DNA from 2 places in the Vibrio glycogenivorans genome. Region 1 is predicted to be linked to the other one. Evidence: riboswitches for the same ligand, from Rfam matches in the RefSeq annotation. Region 1 holds a riboswitch; the other holds the start of a gene.
What was found. A riboswitch is a leader RNA that binds a small molecule or an ion and turns the genes downstream of it on or off. The one in region 1 is predicted to bind lysine.
Positions count from the first base shown of each region.

Region 2: it holds a riboswitch for lysine, as region 1 does, so the genes downstream of both, ACSTTG_RS01475 (Na+/H+ antiporter NhaC family protein) here and lysC (lysine-sensitive aspartokinase 3) in region 1, are expected to answer to the same signal.

Region 1 is NZ_JBPVIS010000001.1:1,047,162-1,051,588, reverse strand. It holds gene ACSTTG_RS04605 (lytic polysaccharide monooxygenase) at 1-308, opposite strand, end outside; gene lysC (lysine-sensitive aspartokinase 3) at 547-1,899, opposite strand; lysine riboswitch at 1,989-2,165, opposite strand; gene ACSTTG_RS04595 (pyridoxal-phosphate-dependent aminotransferase family protein) at 2,352-3,470, shown strand; gene ACSTTG_RS04590 (PglL family O-oligosaccharyltransferase) at 3,558-4,427, opposite strand, start outside.
Region 2 is NZ_JBPVIS010000001.1:336,438-340,864, reverse strand. It holds gene sohB (protease SohB) at 1-512, shown strand, start outside; gene ACSTTG_RS01480 (H-NS family histone-like protein) at 696-1,106, opposite strand; lysine riboswitch at 1,723-1,922, shown strand; gene ACSTTG_RS01475 (Na+/H+ antiporter NhaC family protein) at 2,036-3,625, shown strand; gene ACSTTG_RS01470 (LysR family transcriptional regulator) at 3,702-4,427, opposite strand, start outside.

The DNA of each region.
Region 1 (4,427 bases):
TTTTGTGAATCATTGGCATAACATAACGTACCATCAGGGACCGCGGTGCGAACGACCTCCATGTTGGTGTAGTCTTCGACAAGGTTGGCGTATTCATTACGCTGAACAAATGGGTAACTGCCTGATATTGCTAGGGCTTGAGCACATGCGGGGTTAGGTGGACTGCCACTCCATATACCGCCTTGCTCGTAACAGATGGATTGACGCGCTTCAGGGTATTCGACCCAGCCGTGGGCGTGTACGTTAGGCGCAGTGAGGTACAGCACTGCACACAATGCACCCATTTTTAGGGGGATTTTATTATTCATTCTCAATTCCTTTGATGAGCTGTTTATTCAGCTAGTTTCATTACAGAGAATGGATCCACTTGGGGCTAGGTTAAGATCGTGAAGTGACTCGCAAAGTTGGTATAATGCATTTTTGTGCATATCAGGCTGCTGCAGCGTAGCAGTCATCTGACATTGCTTGAGTTATGAGGCTTGGCTGGTGGTTCTCAGCGAAGAGGCGCTGCAGTCAACGCCTCTTCATAGCTTTAAGTGGCTGTTATTACTTTTCAAACAGCTCTTGGTGAAGTTTTTGCACCGCTTGCTTAGCTACTGACTCATGGAGTAAGAAGCACAGGTTGTGTTGGCTAGCACCGTAGCAGATCATGCGTAGGTTAAAGTCTTCCAGTGTGCCAAAGACCTGCTTTGCACAGCCTTTTGAAGCGCTCATGTTGTTGCCGATAAGCGCAACTACGCTTAGGTTGTGCTCCACCTCTACATGACACATCTCTTCTAGCTCTTCACGCGCAGCGACAGGCAGTTGTGGTGCACCACCTGAGGTGTCGGTTTGATCAAGGGTCAACGACACACTGATCTCCGAGGTGGTGATAAGATCGACCGAGATCTTATGCTTGGCTAGGATCTCAAACACCTTGGCGAGGAAGCCATAGGCGTGGAACATTTTAGCACTGCGTAAGGTCACCATGGTCTGATTACTGCGCAGGGCGAGTGCACGATACAGCGGCGAGGTTTCAGCGTAGTGGCGGATCCAAGTTCCACCTTTCTCTGGCTCGCGTGATGAGCCAACAAACACGGGAATATCATGGCGCAGAGCTGGAACCAGCGTTGATGGGTGAAGGATCTTCGCGCCAAAGTTGGCCATTTCCGAGGCCTCACTGAAGCTGATCTCAGCGATAGGGGCGGCATTGGGTGCGATACGAGGGTCGGTGGTGTAGATGCCTGGAACATCGGTCCAGATTTCCAGTCCTGATGCCTCAACGGCCTCTGCGATGAGGGCGGCACTATAATCACTGCCTCCACGGCCTAGCGTCGTGGTATCCCCTTCATCATTTGAGCCAATAAAGCCCTGGGTCACTACCACCTGCTCACGACACAAGGGGACCAACTTCTCCTTGGCAAGCGTGGCGGTTTGTTCAAGACTTGGCTCTGCACGACCAAAGTTGCTGTCGGTTTTGAGCACTTCGCGGATATCAAAGCGAACCGCATTGATGCCTTGCTCGCGCATCAGTTGGGCGAGGATGTGGGTTGACATCAGCTCACCACACGCAACCAAATGATCGGTTAGTTTAGTGCTAGATTGGATAGAGGCAGCCTCAGCAAGGCTAGTAATGGTATCCAGAATAGCATACACCTCAGCGGCAGCCTCATCTGCCTGATTGAGTTTTGCCAGGATAGCTTCATGAATATCGGCGATTTGCTGCAGGATCTCGCTGCGCTGTTGTTGCTCAGGAACACCATTGGCAAGTGCCACCAACAAGTTGGTTACGCCAGAGCAGGCACTACTCACGACAAGTCGCGTTGATGGGTGGCTCTCGATAATCGCTGCACAACGACTCATGGCGTCAAAATTGGCTACGCTTGTTCCGCCGAATTTGGCGACATTAAATGTGCTCACAGTTGGTCTCCCTATACTTCAAAAAGATTAAACTTCCAGTGTGTTTGAAGAGGGAATGGGTGAGCAGAGGGTGAGAAAAGTGTCGTCACGACCTCAGAAGCTCATCACCAGACTGAGCTGATGACAGTTGAAGGGATTCAGCCCATTCAACCGACAGGAGAATCTCGCAAAAAATTCCTATCTCGGCGCTACTCCCCCTCGGTAAATAGTATCGGAATTGCGATTCCACTATATACCTGCCTGGGCAGCGCTCCTCTTCTGTTCTATGTCGATCATTGAACGGCTTTGGTGCAAAAATGTCAATCAATATTTGAAGTTGTCAGCAGTTTTGCTATTTGCTCCCAATAGCTTGGCTAGGAGCTCTATACTTAACTGTCCAATTTTCTTCCTACCTGGTCGATGCCTTAGCGGCGTGGCTGGTTTTACAACAATAAATTTCAATGGAGTGATGTATGTCTATCCAAAGCTTTATTCCCCCTCGTCGCGTCTTGATGGGACCTGGCCCATCAGACATCTCACCACAGGTCCTTCAGGCAATGAGTCGACCAACGATTGGTCACCTCGACCCACTCTTTATCCAGATGATGGATGAGCTTAAGAGCCTACTTAAATACGCTTTTCAAACCCAAAATGCGTTTACCATTGCGGTATCGGCTCCCGGTAGTGCCGGTATGGAGGCTTGTTTTGTCAACTTAGTCGAGCCAGGCGATAAAGTCATTGTTTGTCGCAATGGGGTATTTGGTGAGCGGATGCGAGAGAATGTTGTCCGTGCTGGTGGTGAGGCGGTAGTGATAGACGATGACTGGGGAGCGCCCGTCTCTGTGAGTAAGGTAGAGCAGGCACTGTTAGAGCATTCAGATGCTAAAATCTTGGCTTTTGTGCATGCAGAGACATCGACCGGCGCCGTCAGCGATGCACAAGCCTTGGGTGCACTGGCTAAACGTCATAGTATGTTAACCATAGTCGATACCGTCACCTCGCTTGGCGGTGTGCCACTCAAGGTGGATGAATGGCAATTGGACGCGGTTTATTCTGGAAGTCAGAAGTGTCTATCCTGTGTGCCCGGCCTCTCTCCACTAACCTTCTCACCGGCAGCTATCGAGAAGATTCAATCACGTACTCATGCTATTCAAAGCTGGTTTCTCGACCAAAGCCTAGTGCTGGGTTACTGGAGTGGAGAGGGTAAGCGTAGCTATCACCATACTGCACCGGTGAATAGTCTTTATGCACTGCACGAGTCACTAGTCATGCTCAAAAATGAGGGCCTAGAGCAAGCCTGGGCGCGTCACCAAGCAATGCACGAAAAGCTAAAGCAGGGGCTTGAGAGCCTTGGTTTTACATTTGTGGTTGATGAGGGGCACCGCCTGCCACAGCTTAATGCCGTTTACGTACCAGAGGGCATCGATGAAGCGCAGGTGCGCTCAGAGCTACTTAATGAGTTCAATCTTGAGATTGGGGCTGGTTTGGGCGCGCTTGCTGGCAAAGCATGGCGGATTGGCTTGATGGGCTACGGTGCCTCAGAGCAAAACGTCGCGCTATGTCTAAAGGCCCTTGAGGAGAAACTACGCTAGGTTTCTTGCTGGCGCCTCCTGCGGGCGCCTCCTGCGGGCGCCGCTAAACATTGAATTTGGTGGCGCTTGGCGATTTTTCTTATGCCGTCACGGTTGCAACTCTGGATCAATAACAGAAGCGCGGATAGGAGCGGTGCGACTTTGGGCTGGAAAAGCCAGCCTTGGATACAAGAGTTCGGCTTCAGTGCGTACCTGCTTAGCTTTGCGCTCATCCCCCATTGCGGAATACGCCAATATCAAGTTCTTATACAGCTCAGGCCTTGGTTTGCGTTTGATCATATCAAGTGACCAGTTTACGTAGACTTGGGTGTAGCCATGGTCACCCGTCTGCAGGCCAATATCAAAATAGGTGCTGTAGATGGCCCATTGATAACGCTCTGTCCATGCATACGGATTAGAGATTCGCTCTAGGATCTTAGGGTCTTTAGGCGAAGACTGCTCAAACTGAGTCAGGACATGGTTGGTATGCATAGCACTGACCATGTAGGTCACTGTGGTAAGAGGAACAACTAAGCAGCTTACGCGTAACCCAGCTTTGATCAAGGGTGAAAAGTGGGCGTGTCTTAGCTTGCTTGTGCGCTGGTCAACCCAGTACAGCAAGATGATCAGAACGAGCCAATGGATCGCTGAGTGGTAAAATGGATATTCAAGCTGGGAGTGGAGCAATATCGGCACAAAAAGCGCCAGTAGGGCAAGACGAGTCCCCGGTTTTGCCTGTCTGATCCGCGCTACGGTCAGTAGGGCAACCAGTAAGAGCCCAAGTAACGGGACAATCCCACCTTCAATCCCCCACAACAAGATCTCGTTGTGAGGATGGTCCATCGCCGGTAAGCCAGGTTGATACTTATGGTTGATTTGATGCTGGCGCGCTGTATACAGGGTGTATTGCGATTCAAATCGCCCATAGCCCCAGCCTGTAAACGGCTTCTCAATCATCATATCCATGGCTTGAGAGTA
Region 2 (4,427 bases), 710 kb from region 1:
GTTATATGATGGCTTGTATTGCCGACAAATTAGTTTCAGCTCCCTTTGCTATCGTTGGCTCTATTGGCGTGATTGCACAGTTGCCTAATTTTAATAAACTGCTAAAAAAGCATGATATTGAATATGAGCAACTAACTGCAGGTGAATACAAGCGCACATTGACGATGTTTGGAGAGAACACGGATAAAGCGCGAGATAAGTTTAAGCAAGAGCTAGAAGAAACCCATGACTTGTTTAAGGATTATATTCGCCAACGTCGTCCAGACCTCGACCTTGCAAGCGTTGCAACGGGTGAGCATTGGTTTGGTACCACCGCAAAAGAAAAGGGACTTGTGGACGAAATTACCACCTCTGACGATATTATTGTCGCAGCATGCAAAGACAAAACTGTGCTACAGGTTCAATATGTGCAGAAGAAAAAATTGGCTGATAAGTTGGTAGGTGTCACCGGTGAAGTGGTGGATAATGTATTGCTAAAACTTATTCAGCGCGCTCAAAAACCAATTGTATAACCGCAAGATACTAAGGGTTACCACGTGAGTTGCTACGAGCTATAGTCGCGACTCACTATTGTCGGTCCTTTGTCAGAAATTAGTAAATATTACTTATTTTGTTCATATACCAAATTGCGTGCGCAAAATACTAAAAAAGGCTCATTAATGAGCCTTTTTTCATATCAAGTGCAACTTGAAAATTTAGATTGCAAAATCTTCTAGAGACTTGCCTTCATCCAACGCAGCTTGGATAACAGATGGAGTACGGCCTTGGCCTGTCCATGTTTTCTCTTCACCGTTCGCATCTACATATTTGTATTTTGCTGGACGAGGTGCGCGTTTGGCTTTTGGCTTAGCTTTAGTCGCTTCACCAGACAACGCAGAAATTAATGCTTCAACGTCGATACCATCTTTAGAAATTTGCTCAGCAATAGCAGCTAGTTTTGCTTCTTGTTCTGCTTTTGCAGCTTGTTCTGCTTCTGCCGCGTCACGGCGTTCATCGACAACAAGGGTAAATTTTTCTAACGCTTCTTCAAGTTGCTCTAGAGTTAGTTCACGTGCGAAGGCACGAAGACTACGGATATTAAGTAGTGTTTTAGTTAGTTCCGACATGACTCTTCCCATTAATTAATTAAGTCAACATTAAATATCATATACCCAATATTAGAGTGTGACAATAATATATAGACAATATATTCGCGCATACTATAGAAAGATTAAAATTTCGCAATCTAAATCGCGCTTTTATTGTCGCAAAAGTTAGAATAATTGCTTTATTTATTGACACTAGAGAGTAAAAAATGTTCCAGCAGTAGTGAACTAATGCACTAAAACATCCTGTAGTGACTTTTCTATCTTATCGTTTGAGTGATTTTTGTACAAAATGTCTCAAAACAAACCAAACGACTAAAATAATTCCTTCTTAAACCAGAAGTAGGGAATAGCCTGCAGTTTTCACAAGAAATGTGATCTCGATCACTGTAGTGTGGTGCGTTGGGTCATCATGTTTTTGCCTCAAGTTGGTCATTGGTTAATAGAACGCTTAAGGAAGGTTTCTTATCTGTAGCACGTTGAGTGCAATAGTTAGGTGATCTGATAATTATCTTGGTAAAATGTCGGAATAATGTGTTGCAAATCAAAATTCCATAAGTAGAATGGCCTGCACCTAATGCTTGAGCATGTTAAATCTGTTGTAAACGCTTGTTTGCGAGGTGATTAATTTTAAAGCTCAAGCGGTAGAGGCGCGATAGTAGATCACTAGCGTTGGTTGGGGTGATGCCAAAGAACCAGCGTGAAAGGCTCTATCGCCGAAGTAGACTTGCTCATCAAGGCAGTTTGCTGGGGTTGTGCTCGAAAGACGCAACACTGCCATAGTCTATACTCACAAGGTATGTGGGGTAGAAATTACTATGGAGCGCTACTGTGGGGTTGGGTCAGGCTTTCGCCTACCTTTCTTATCTCTAGGCATCACTTATTGGTGCTGGTTTCACTACAGTAGATCTCTGACCACATAACTACAATGAATTTGGTTTTTGAAGATCATGAATTTAATCGATTTTGCATCGTCTCCGATGTCATTAATACCAGCCTTGGTAGCTCTCACGTTAGCGATTGTAACCCGTCGCGTTTTACTCTCTCTTGGTGTCGGTACTGTGCTTGGTGCACTGCTGCTTAACGGCTACTCTTTGTCAGCTTCTGCTGGCTACGTAGGCTCGGTAGTTTCAAGTGTATTTGTTGAAGACGGCGGCATCAACGAGTGGAATATGAGTATTGTCGGCTTCCTTGTGCTCCTTGGCATGATGACCGCATTGCTAACCCTTTCCGGTGCGACTCGTGCTTTTGCCGAGTGGGCTCAATCTCGAGTTAAGAGCAAGCGTGGCTCTAAGCTTCTAGCGGCATTTCTAGGCGTATTCATTTTTATTGACGACTATTTTAATAGCCTAGCCGTTGGCGCGATCTCTCGCCCGGTGACCGATCGCTACTACGTATCTCGCTCTAAGCTAGCTTACATTCTTGATTCAACCGCAGCACCTATGTGTGTACTGATGCCAGCTTCAAGTTGGGGTGCTTACATCATGACCATCGTCGCGGGTATTCTCGTATCGCATGGCATTACAGAGTACTCGGCAATCGGCGCGTACGTTCGTATGATCCCGATGAACTTCTACGCTGTGTTTGCGCTATTGATGGTCTTTGCCGTAGTTTGGTTCCAACTTGACGTTGGTCAAATGCGTAAGCATGAGATTGAGGCGTCACAAGGCCATGGCTTTGAGGATGACAAGTCAGCAAAAGAAGAGCTTAACGAAGACCTGGGTATTGAGCCAAGCGAGAACGGTCAAGTCTCTGACCTTATTTTGCCTATCCTTGCGCTTATCGCAGCGACGGTTGTTGCTATGCTGTACACCGGTGGTCAAGAGCTGGCGGCAGAAGGTGAGGCCTTCAGTCTCCTTGGTGCCTTTGAGAACACGGATGTGGGTCGTTCACTGATCTACGGCGGTGTGATTGGTCTGGTTGTTGCTCTAGTGACGGTTTTCAAACAAGGTATGGCTGCCATTGAAATCGGTCATGCGCTTTGGGTTGGTGCTAAGTCAATGTTTGGCGCGATCTTGATTCTTGTGTTTGCCTGGACAATCGGTTCTGTTATTGGCGATATGAACACGGGTAGCTACCTATCAACGCTGGTAGAAGGCAATATTGGTCCACAATGGCTACCAGTTATTCTATTCTTGCTGGCTGGTGTAATGGCTTTCTCAACCGGTACTTCTTGGGGTACGTTTGGCATCATGCTACCAATCGCCGGTGATATGGCAGCAGCAACGGACATCGCCCTGATGCTACCAATGCTAAGTGCTGTGCTTGGTGGTTCGGTATTTGGTGACCACTGCTCACCAATCTCGGATACAACAATTCTGTCTTCGACAGGTGCGCGTTGTAACCACATTGACCACGTGGCAACTCAGCTACCATATGCGGTATCGGTGGCTGTGATCTCAGCGGTTGGTTACATTACGCTAGGCTTTAGCTCTTCAATCGCAATCTCGTTTGTTGCGACCACAGTAGCGTTTGTTGCGGTATGCTTTGCGCTATCAGCACTGTCTAAGTCAAAAATGGCGAGCTGTGCTAAAGCTTAATCAAGCTTAAACCCTGAATGTATAAAGCCGCTCGATATTGTCGAGCGGCTTTTCTTTATGTAATGACCGGTAATTTTTACGGATTAGCGCTGATGTGCGTCTTGACGAGGCGTTGCTTGAGGTAATCGACGAATAATCGTGTCCGCGCGTGCTCGTAATCGAGTTTGGGGTAGTAAGCGTAAATGGTTTGCTCCTCGGCACTGATATTCGGCAGTAGGCGGATTAACTGACCACTCTGAACTTCTTGCTCAATCATAAACTCACTGACGATCATAATTCCCATCCCTGCCTTTCCTGCATAAAAAAGGGCTTCGGGGTTGGTGGTAGAGAAGTTACCACTGACCAGCAGACGTTTGTTGTTTGAGATCCGATATTCCCGTTCAGGACGCTCGCCCCAAATAAGCACATTATGCTGTTGGAGATCGTCAAGCGACTCGGGCTGGCCATATTTTTCAATATAGCGTGGTGCAGCATAGAGACCGACCTGGCGTTCTAAAAGGGGAGTTTGTCTCACGCTGAGTGAATTAAGTTGCTCTAGCTCACGAGAAATAAATACATCAAGGTTCATCTCGGGAATTTGACCAGGGACAGTGGTGATAAGCTGGATACGAATATCGGGATAAAGCTCGAGAAACTCGTTTAAATACTGAACAAGAAATTTGGAGCCCACCGCCACCGTCGCGCCAATTTTGAGCAAGCCCTTGGGGGATGCACTTAGTGAGCGTGTTTCATCGACCAGTGATTGCCAGCCCTCCATCGATTTTCGACTGCCATGATAAAACAACACTCCAGCCTCTGTTTG